3 regions of the Clostridium moutaii genome follow, and region 3 is predicted to be linked to each of the others. Evidence: riboswitches for the same ligand, from Rfam matches in the RefSeq annotation. Region 3 holds a riboswitch; each other region holds the start of a gene.
What was found. Region 3 has a riboswitch for glycine ahead of gcvT (glycine cleavage system aminomethyltransferase GcvT). Riboswitches for the same ligand answer to the same signal wherever they lie in the genome.
Positions count from the first base shown of each region.

Region 1 (3,286 bases), on a different contig from region 3:
AATGGCGGCTTCATCTGCAATTATGGCAGATATGGTGGATTCAGGTGTGTCACCTGGTATTCCTATCATGTCAAGTCCTACAGAACATACACAGGTCATAGCTTCTAATTTTTCTAAATTAAGGGAACCTGCATTTACTGCGCTTATCATCCCTTCATCTTCACTTACAGGTATAAAGGCACCACTAAGCCCTCCAACTTGGGAGGCAGCCATTATACCACCTTTTTTAACGGCATCGTTTAAAAGGGCGAGAGCTGCTGTTGTACCTGGACATCCACAGCTCTCCAGTCCCATTTCTTCAAGAATTCTTGCAACACTATCTCCTACAGCAGGTGTTGGGGCCAGAGATAGATCAACTATACCAAAGGGGACATTTAATCTTCTAGAGGCTTCACCGGCCACCAATTGACCCATTCTAGTTATCTTAAAGGCAGTCTTTTTTATAGTTTCAGCTACTGCATTAAAACTTCCACTCTTTACCTCTTCCAATGCGGATTTTACAACACCGGGACCGCTAACACCTACATTTATTATTGCATCGGCCTCTCCAATGCCGTGAAATGCTCCTGCCATAAAGGGATTATCCTCAACAGCATTTGAAAATATTACAAGTTTGGCACATCCTATGCTGTCATCTTTTCTAGTGAGATAAGCAGTTCTTTTTACTATCTTTCCCATATCCTTTACTGCATTCATGTTTATTCCTGCTTTTGTAGTTGCCACATTTACTGAAGAGCATACTTTTTTGGTGGATGCCAGTGCTTCCGGTATAGATTCTATAAGTATTTTATCACCTTTGGAATAACCTTTATGTACAAGTGCTGAAAAACCTCCAATGAAATCTATACCGAGAGTTTCGGTGGTTTTATCCAAGATTTTTGCAAATCCTACATAGTCTGTATCTGAAGTTGCTTGAGCTACAAGGGAAATAGGGGATACGGATACTCTTTTGTGTATTATCGGTATACCATATTCTGTTTCAATTTGTTCTGCAGTTTTAACTAAATTTTCAGCATACCTGGTTATTTTATCATAGATTTTTATCCGTGCTTTATCTCCGTCACTATCAATACAGTCCATAAGGGATATACCCATGGTAATAGTCCTTATATCCAGGTTTTCTTTGTCTATCATATTTATTGTTTCCATTATATTTTTAGTATTTATCATTTCATTCACACCCCAGTCTAAATTTCTTGCATAGAAGTAAATATGTCTTCCCTTTGAATTTTAACTACAACACCTATTTCTTTAGCTTTGTTTTCAAGAGCATTTTTTATACTTGTAAAATCTGTTTTCATTTTACTTAAGTCTACAAGCATTATCATGGTAAAATAATTTTCTATTAGAGTTTGGTTAATATCCAAAATATTTATATTATTTTTAAATAATACGGAAGTTATTTTGTAAATAATACCTACCTTATCTTTTCCAAGTACTGTTATAAATGCGTTCATTGTTCTATCCATCTCCTTAATATTTAGTTGAAAGCTTTCACTGGAAGATAACCATTTATGGGAGAAAATAAAAAGAGATTAAAATAAAATTAATCTCTGGTAAACAAGACTTTAAAATAGTAAATACTAAGCTCTACTATATTAAACATAAAGTCCCCTGTCCCTTTTACCTGAGAGTTTCGCTATAATTAGCTTTCCCCTTCGGCGCTCCTTAAGAGTCTCTCCAGAGGCTTGTCCGACAACGGTTTATAAACTATAAAATAAACATATTCCGTTAACTTCATCCAGCCTATTAAATTGTTAAGGTGATTATAACATGTTTTATGGATTAATTCAAATACAGTTTTGCAGCAAAAAATAAAAAAGTTACTCAGCTTATTTAAGGGCTCAGCAACCTTTCTGTTTTATTATGTTATTTTGCCTTTTTAGCAGCAGCTAGTATGGCATCAAAATTCGGTTGATTTGTAACTTCGGGAACGTATTCTACATAAATAATTTTATTTGTGCTGTCCGCTACAAAAGCAGCTCTAGCTAAAAGACCCAAATCATCCATATATGTGCCAAAGTTTTTACCAAATAATCTGTCCTTAAAGTCTGATGCTGTAATTACATTTTTTATTCCGTTAGCAGCACACCATCGGTTTTGAGCAAAAGGCAAATCCATGGATATTGTATATACAGTCACACCGGGAATTTCCGATGTTTTCTCATTGAAAGTTCTGGTTTCTAAATCACAAACAGGTGTATCTATAGAAGGTACTGTTAAAAATATTCTAACTCCCTTTGTATCTTTTAAAGAAATGGTATCCATTGCGTTATTTATAACAGCAAAGTCAGGTACTGTATCACCTATTTTAAGAGTATTGCCAGAAACCTTTACAGGTTTTCCTTGAAATTTTAATTTCATATATATCCCTCCAAACAAAAAATACTAATTAATAATTATTATCTATTATAATAGCACAAATGTACAAAATATGCAAATTAATTATAATTTAAATTTAATATGTAAATTTAATGTATAATATTAATTGAAACAACAGTTAAAATCAAATTTTCTTTAGAAGGTAGGAGTTTTAAGATGGAAGATTTAGGAGGAAAGGTAGCTGTAATCACTGGAGCATCAAGGGGAATAGGGAGGAGTACTGCTGTAAATATGGCAAAGTGCGGCGCCTGTGTAGTAATAAATTTTAAGCAAGATGAAAAGGGAGCATATAAGACTCTGGAGATGGTTAAGCAAGCAGGATCTTTGGGAGTGGTTTTACAGGGAGATGTGAGTTTATACAGTGATGCTGAAAGGATAATAAAAAATACTATAGATAAGATGGGTAAAATAGATGTACTGGTAAATAATGCGGGAGTTTGTCATATAGGACTTTTTGTAGATATGCAGCAGGATGAATGGAATTCTATAATAGATGTTAATTTGAAGGGAATGCTCAACTGTACCCATTGTGCATTAAAATACATGATTCCAAGGAAAAGTGGTTCTATAATAAATATTTCATCTATGTGGGGAAATGTGGGTGCTTCTTGTGAAACAATTTATTCTGCCACTAAAGGAGCAATAAATCTTTTTACTAAATCTCTTGGAAAAGAAATGGCACCATCTAATATTAGAGTAAATGCAGTTGCGCCAGGGGTAATAGATACCCAAATGAATTCTTGTTTAAAAATTGAAGATAAAGAAAGTCTATTGGAGGAAATACCTACAGGAAGATTTGGAAGCGGTGTTGATATAGCAAAGGCAGTGTGCTTCCTGGCAGGAGAATCATCATCATATATAACGGGACAGGTAATAACTATAGATGGAGGAATGTCATAATTGG
Region 1 is NZ_JBGEWD010000012.1:66,832-70,117, reverse strand. Features, by position in the region: gene AB8U03_RS12660 (PFL family protein) at 1-1,170, opposite strand, end outside; gene AB8U03_RS12655 (ACT domain-containing protein) at 1,188-1,457, opposite strand; glycine riboswitch at 1,605-1,694, opposite strand; gene tpx (thiol peroxidase) at 1,870-2,364, opposite strand; gene ymfI (elongation factor P 5-aminopentanone reductase) at 2,539-3,282, shown strand.
Region 1: another riboswitch for glycine. It lies ahead of AB8U03_RS12655 (ACT domain-containing protein); the one in region 3 lies ahead of gcvT (glycine cleavage system aminomethyltransferase GcvT).

Region 2 (3,286 bases), on a different contig from region 3:
TTGACCTATTGCCAGCCTCCTAGCTTTACTTATATTGAGGCTTGAAAACTTAACTTTGTCTCCATATTTATCTTCTAATTTGTGCACTTCAGGCATAAGCTGTTTGCATATTTCACATTTATCCCCCCAGTAATCTACAAATACTGGTTTATCAGTATAATCTAACACCTCTTCATTAAAATTTTGTTTTGTTAATTCAATCATTGTAATTTCCTCCTATTTCAAATTTTATTTTTTTCTATATAACCTTCTGCAGTAGTTGCTGCAATGGCACCGTCTGCTGCTGCAGTTATAACCTGTCTTAAAGATTTTTTTCTTATATCTCCTGCTGCAAATACACCTGAAATATCAGTTCTCATATCCTCATCTGTCAAAATATAACCTTTTTCATCCATAGTTACTTTTCCCTTAAATAATTGTGATATGGGATCATATCCTACAAATACAAAGCATCCATCTACTTTTAATTTACGAATTTCACCTGTAATTTTATTTTTTATAACCAATTGTTCCAATATCTCTTTTCCTACAGCTTCTTCCACAGTAGAATTCCATATGAATTTTATTTTAGAATTATGGAAAGCCTTATCCTGCAAGGATTTTGTTGCTCTTAATGCATCCCTTCTGTGTATAACCGTAACACTCTCCGCAAATTTTGTAAGATAGATAGCCTCTGTAATAGCTGAATCTCCCCCACCTATTACTGCTACATCTAAGTCTGTAAAAAAATCCGCATCACAAGTTGCACAATATGAAATTCCCCTGCCTCTCAATTCTCTTTCATTTTTAAAACCTGAAAGCCTTGGATTTGCACCTGTGGCAATTATTATTGTTCTAGCCCTATAAATATCTTTTTTGCTCTTTAAAACCTTAATTACCCCATCCATATCTACATCTACTATCTCATCTTTAGCAAATTTTACACCAAAGTCTGCTGCCTGATTTTTCATTCTCTCACTTAAATTTGTTCCTGTACAATTTTCAATGGAACCTGGGTAATTCTCAAGTTCATCTGTTGTAGTTATCTGTCCCCCATATTTTGTCCTTTCTATCAACAAAGTGTCCATTTTAGATCTTGCTGCATAAAGACCTGAAGATAACCCTGCTGGGCCTCCACCAATTATTATGCAATCATATATATGCTCCATTTTATACCTCCTCGTATTGTTAAAATACAAACAATTTTTTCTATTCAAGTGTATGCTCTTTACTTTTATAACAATAAGATTCTTCTTATCTATATTATACATCTGCTAAAGTTTATATTTTACAAGATCATAATCTATTAAAGAAAAATCATCTAATATTTTTTGACTCCAGTGTGGAATACCATAATCTCGAAAAAATTTTTCAGTAGTATGAATCCCCCTTTCTATATAATTCAAAGAATTAATATCTATAGCATCTTCAGTTTTTTCAGTTATTATGATAGTTCTATATGGAGTTTCATTAGGTTTTATGCTGCTCATAAGTGGATGGGTTAATAATATATGATTGCCATGTATATAATTCCTAACTCTTTCCAATACATCCATAACAGTACCCTCTATAAAGTCTATTTTATATTTATCTGTCAACTCTTCTTTACACATGGGATTATTAGTAACCACTATTATCGGTTCTATCATATTCTTTCTCCTTTTCAAAATTTTCAGTTAAATCCACATAAAATTAAGGACAGGGTAAAAGAATTCTCTTTTACCCTGTCCCTTTTACCTGAGAGATTTACTCCGTCGGTGCTAAAAGCTTTCCAGAGTTTTGTCCTTTTTCGGTCCTTTGACCTGAGAGATTCATATTATTTAAGAGAAATAATACTTACTCCTTCGGCTATCCATTTAAGGATACTATAGAATGATATTCTATAGTTAAGTAGTTCTTCAAAGAAATTTTTCTATGAAACTTTTCTTTATAATAAGAAAAGCAAACAATATACAAAATTTAATTTAACTAATTGTTTAAATTTCTACTTAATCTCCCGAAAAATTCATCCAGCTTATAATTAAAATTTATTTCCTATTTATTTTAATTATATATTACATCTGAATACTTTTCTATATATTTCAATAAGATTACATATTCCATTTTTTTATATCATCTATAATATTAACGATATACTCATAATGTATCTTAACATAACTACTCACTTATAATCTCTCCTTCAGTGGATATTATAACTTCCCTATAAGGAACTATAGTTTGAGATTTCAGCATAGAATTTTTCACTGCATTTACAATTCCACCACAGCATGGCACTTCCATTCTCACTACAGTTAAACTTTTCAAATTGTTATTTTTTATAATCTCTATAAGTTTTTCTTCATAGTAGCTTACATCATCCAGCTTTGGACAACCTATTACCACAATATGATCTTTAATAAAATCTTCATGGAAATTTGCATAGGCATAAGCCGTACAATCAGCTGCTACCAGAAGATTTGCATTTTTTAAATAAGTTGCCTTAGGATTTATAAGCTTCAATTGAACTGGCCACTGCCTAAGTTCTGATATAACACCGACATTTTCTTCAGCATTAGCATTAACCTTCCTATTTACCTTTACTTTTGGCCTTGATGTCCTATCTATACTTCTAGCTGTTGTTCCAGGGCACCCGCAGGGCATAGAAATTTTAAAATTATGTTTGTCTTTTTCTCTTTTTCTTTCCATAACTAATTTCTCATCATAATCTTTGCTTTCCCTTTCAATTATATTTATTGCACCTGTAGGACACTCAGGAAGGCAATCTCCAAGTCCATCACAGTATTCATCACTTATAAGCTGAGCTTTTCCATTTACCAATTCTATGGCATTCTCGTGGCAGGCATTTACACACAAACCACATCCATTACATTTTTTCTTATCTATATTAACAATCTTTCTTTTCATTTAAATTCCTCCCTTGTTTTCATGTCTCTATTATAATAAAATAAAATTATATAATCCGTATCTTATGTTACCATTATAATTATAATTTAATATTAAATAGATTGGAGAAGAACATGGAAAATATTACTGATATATTGAGTAATTGCATATTAATGAAACATTTTTCAAAAGATAATATCAAAAATTTTCTCAAAGAAATAAATTATACCTCAATGCGCTATTTAAAGGGAGAAGTTATAGCTATCGAGGAATCAGATTGTTCAAAAATAGGAATAGTCATAAGCGGAACTGTGGAGGTACAAAAAATATTTTCCTCTGGTAAAGCTATTACTATAAGTAGTTTAAAAGAAAGCGATATATTTGGCGAGGTCATAATATTCTCCAATAGAAATACCTATCCTGC
Region 2 is NZ_JBGEWD010000009.1:103,566-106,851, forward strand. Features, by position in the region: gene trxA (thioredoxin TrxA) at 1-204, opposite strand, end outside; gene trxB (thioredoxin-disulfide reductase) at 222-1,148, opposite strand; gene AB8U03_RS10745 (GrdX family protein) at 1,254-1,628, opposite strand; glycine riboswitch at 1,760-1,860, opposite strand; gene AB8U03_RS10750 (ATP-binding protein) at 2,137-2,883, opposite strand; gene AB8U03_RS10755 (Crp/Fnr family transcriptional regulator) at 2,997-3,286, shown strand, end outside.
Region 2: another riboswitch for glycine. It lies ahead of AB8U03_RS10745 (GrdX family protein); the one in region 3 lies ahead of gcvT (glycine cleavage system aminomethyltransferase GcvT).

Region 3 (3,286 bases):
CATTAGGTAAAAAAATTGGATTTATTGGCGCTGGACAGATGGGTGAGGCTATCATTAGAGGATTGCTCCATTCAGGACTTTTTGCATCAGATGAAATTTATGCTGTGGATGCTTCAAGTTCCAGACTTGAATATTTGAAGGATAATTTGAAAGTCTGTAATATTGCAAGTGATGGTAAAAAAGGATATAAGTACCTTGTTGATAACTGTGATATTGTGGTTTTTAGTATAAAACCTCAGGTGTTAAAAGAAGTTTTAGGGAGTTTAAAGGATTTGGATTGGGATAGAGAGAAACAGTTTGTAATCTCCATTGTCGGGGGTATAAATACTTCGTTTATTGAGAAGTATTTAATGGATAAGGTTCCAGTGGTTAGAGTTATACCAAATACTCCTATGCTTGTTAATGCTGGGGCATCTGGAGTTGCAGGGGGAAAAACTGCATCTGAAGAACATACAGAATTGACTCTTAAAATTTTTGGAGCCCTTGGATTGACTTTTCATGTACCTGAAAATTTAATTGATTCCGTAATGGCTATAAGTGGATGTGGACCTGCGTACATATATATGCTTATTGAAGCTATGGCAGATGGCGGTGTGGAATTGGGCATACCTAGAAATATAGCACAAACTTTAGCAGCCCAGACAGTTATGGGTTCAGCTAAAATGGTTTTGGAAACTGGAGAGCATCCTGGGAGACTTAAAGACAATGTATGTTCTCCAGGTGGCTCCACTATTGCTGGAGTCAGAACTCTGGAACAGGGCAAATTTAGAGGAACTGTTATGAATGCCGTGGAAGCTGGAAAGACAAAAATGGAAGAAGTTGCAGAGAAATCCAAATAAATATTTTTAAGAGGTGAAAATAATATGATTAATATAAGAAGCAAAGATGAGCCTGTGGGAAGAATGGCTAAACTTATGGCTGGAATATTTTATTTTATGGCCAAAGAGATGATTGATAAACTAGGTGAGGATAAAGGAAAAGAGGCAATAAGAGAAGCTGTAACTAAGTTTGGAGAATTGAGAGCGGAAAATATGAAAGAAGAAGCTGTGGAGAGAGGACTTAAGATAAATGCAGAAACTTATGCCAAGGTAAAAGATATGCCTAGTATTTCCTGGGAAAGTGATCCTCACAATCCGGGCGATATAACTTACTGTCCTATGCATGATATGTGGAAACAGCTAAATGGAGAAGATATTGGAGCATTATATTGTGAGATAGATAAGATATTATATGACAAATTCAATATAGAATTTGAAAGACCACTCTGTAAGACAGCAGGTGATAAATGCTGTAGATTTGTGGTTAAAGATAAGAGATAATTTTATAAAAATCAATAAATAATATGTATTGTTTTTATTGAAATTATATGGAGCAAGGTGTATTATTAATGTAATAAAAGTTAAAAATTGGATGAACACAGCGTGAGATAATATTTGTTAACCGAAGGAGCAATGATGTACAGTCACAGTGTACACTCAAAAACTTTCAGGTAAAAATAGCGCTGTAGGACAGAACTCTGGAAAATCTGTTTTTTAACAGTACCGAAGGTGAAAGGTATTTGATATCGAAACTCTCAGGTAAATAAACAGGGATATGTGGACTAATTAGTCTTCATGTCCTTTTTTGTGTTATATAAAAATATAATAGGAGGTTTTGTCATGGAAAAATTAAAAAGAACTGCACTGTTTGATTCCTATGAAAAATATGGAGCAAAAATGATAAACTTTGCAGGATGGTCTATGCCGGTACAATTTGAAGGTATAATACCTGAGCATGAAGCAGTCCGAGAAAAGGCCGGATTATTTGACGTTTCACATATGGGTGAAGTGGACATAATGGGAAAAGATGCACTGCAATTTGTCCAGAATTTAATTACAAATGATGTATCTGTGCTTGAAGAAAATCAAATACTGTACACTCCTATGTGTTATCCAAATGGAGGCATTGTGGATGACATTATAGTTTACAGATTCAATAGTGAACATTTTTTCCTGGTGATAAATGCCGCAAATATTGAGAAAGATATTGACTGGATGTTGAGTAACAAGGGGAGTTTTGATGTTGATATCAAAAATATATCTTCTTCTATTATACAGCTTGCCATTCAGGGTCCAAAAGCTCAAAAAATACTTCAAAAGCTTACAAATACAGATTTAAGGGAAATCAAATTTTTCTTTTGTAAAAGAAATGTACTTGTTTCAGAGAAAGAATGCATGGTATCAAGAACTGGATATACAGGGGAAGATGGATTTGAAATTTACACTGGCACTGAAAATGCAGAGTATTTGTGGGATAAAATACTTGAAACCGGAAGGGAAGAGGGTATAAAACCAGTAGGGCTTGGTGCAAGGGATACTTTGAGGTTTGAAGTAAATCTACTCCTTTATGGAAATGAACTTTCAGAATCCATCACCCCTCTTGAAGCTGGAATTGGATTTTTTGTGAAACTTGATAAAAAAAGTTTTATAGGCAAGGATGCTCTTTTAAAACAGAAAAAGGAAGGGCTTAAGAGAAAAATAATTGGACTTAAAATGAAGGAAAGAGGCATTCCAAGGCATGGATATGAAGTTTTTGCAGAAGATAAAAAAATAGGTGAAGTGACTACAGGGTATCGTTCCCCATCACTTAAAAAGAATATAGGACTTGCCCTTGTGGATTTTAAATATTCTGGACTTGGAACTGAGATCTTTGTAAAAGTGAGAGGTAAACTTTTAAAAGCGGAAGTGGTAGACAAGAAATTTTATAAAAAAAATTATAAAAAATAATTAATTATACGGGGGGTTTGGAAAATGAAAGTTTTAGAAAGTGTACTGTATACCAAAGATCATGAGTGGATAAAAGTGGATGGAGATAAGGCTTATGTGGGAATTACTGATTTCGCCCAGGATTCTTTAGGAGATATTGTATTTGTGGATTTACCTGAAGTGGATTTTGAATTTGAAAAGGGGGAGGTGTTTGGAGCAGTGGAATCTGTAAAAGCAGCTTCAGATCTATATATACCTGTATCAGGTAAAATATTAGGGATAAATGAGGAACTTGTGGATAATCCGGAATATATCAATGAAGATCCTTATAAAAATTGGATGATTTTCATTAAAATGTCGGATGATTCGCAAGTTAAAGAGCTTCTAACCCCAGAGGACTATGAAAAATTATGCGGAGGGAAGTGATAATATGTATCCATATTTACCGTTGACAGATGAAGATAAACAGATTATGTTAAATAAAATAGGACTAAATGGTATAGATGATCTGTTTTCTGATATACCAGAGAATATACGATTAA
Region 3 is NZ_JBGEWD010000006.1:155,414-158,699, reverse strand. Features, by position in the region: gene proC (pyrroline-5-carboxylate reductase) at 1-839, shown strand, start outside; gene AB8U03_RS08255 (L-2-amino-thiazoline-4-carboxylic acid hydrolase) at 864-1,319, shown strand; glycine riboswitch at 1,507-1,599, shown strand; gene gcvT (glycine cleavage system aminomethyltransferase GcvT) at 1,659-2,765, shown strand; gene gcvH (glycine cleavage system protein GcvH) at 2,790-3,170, shown strand; gene gcvPA (aminomethyl-transferring glycine dehydrogenase subunit GcvPA) at 3,175-3,286, shown strand, end outside.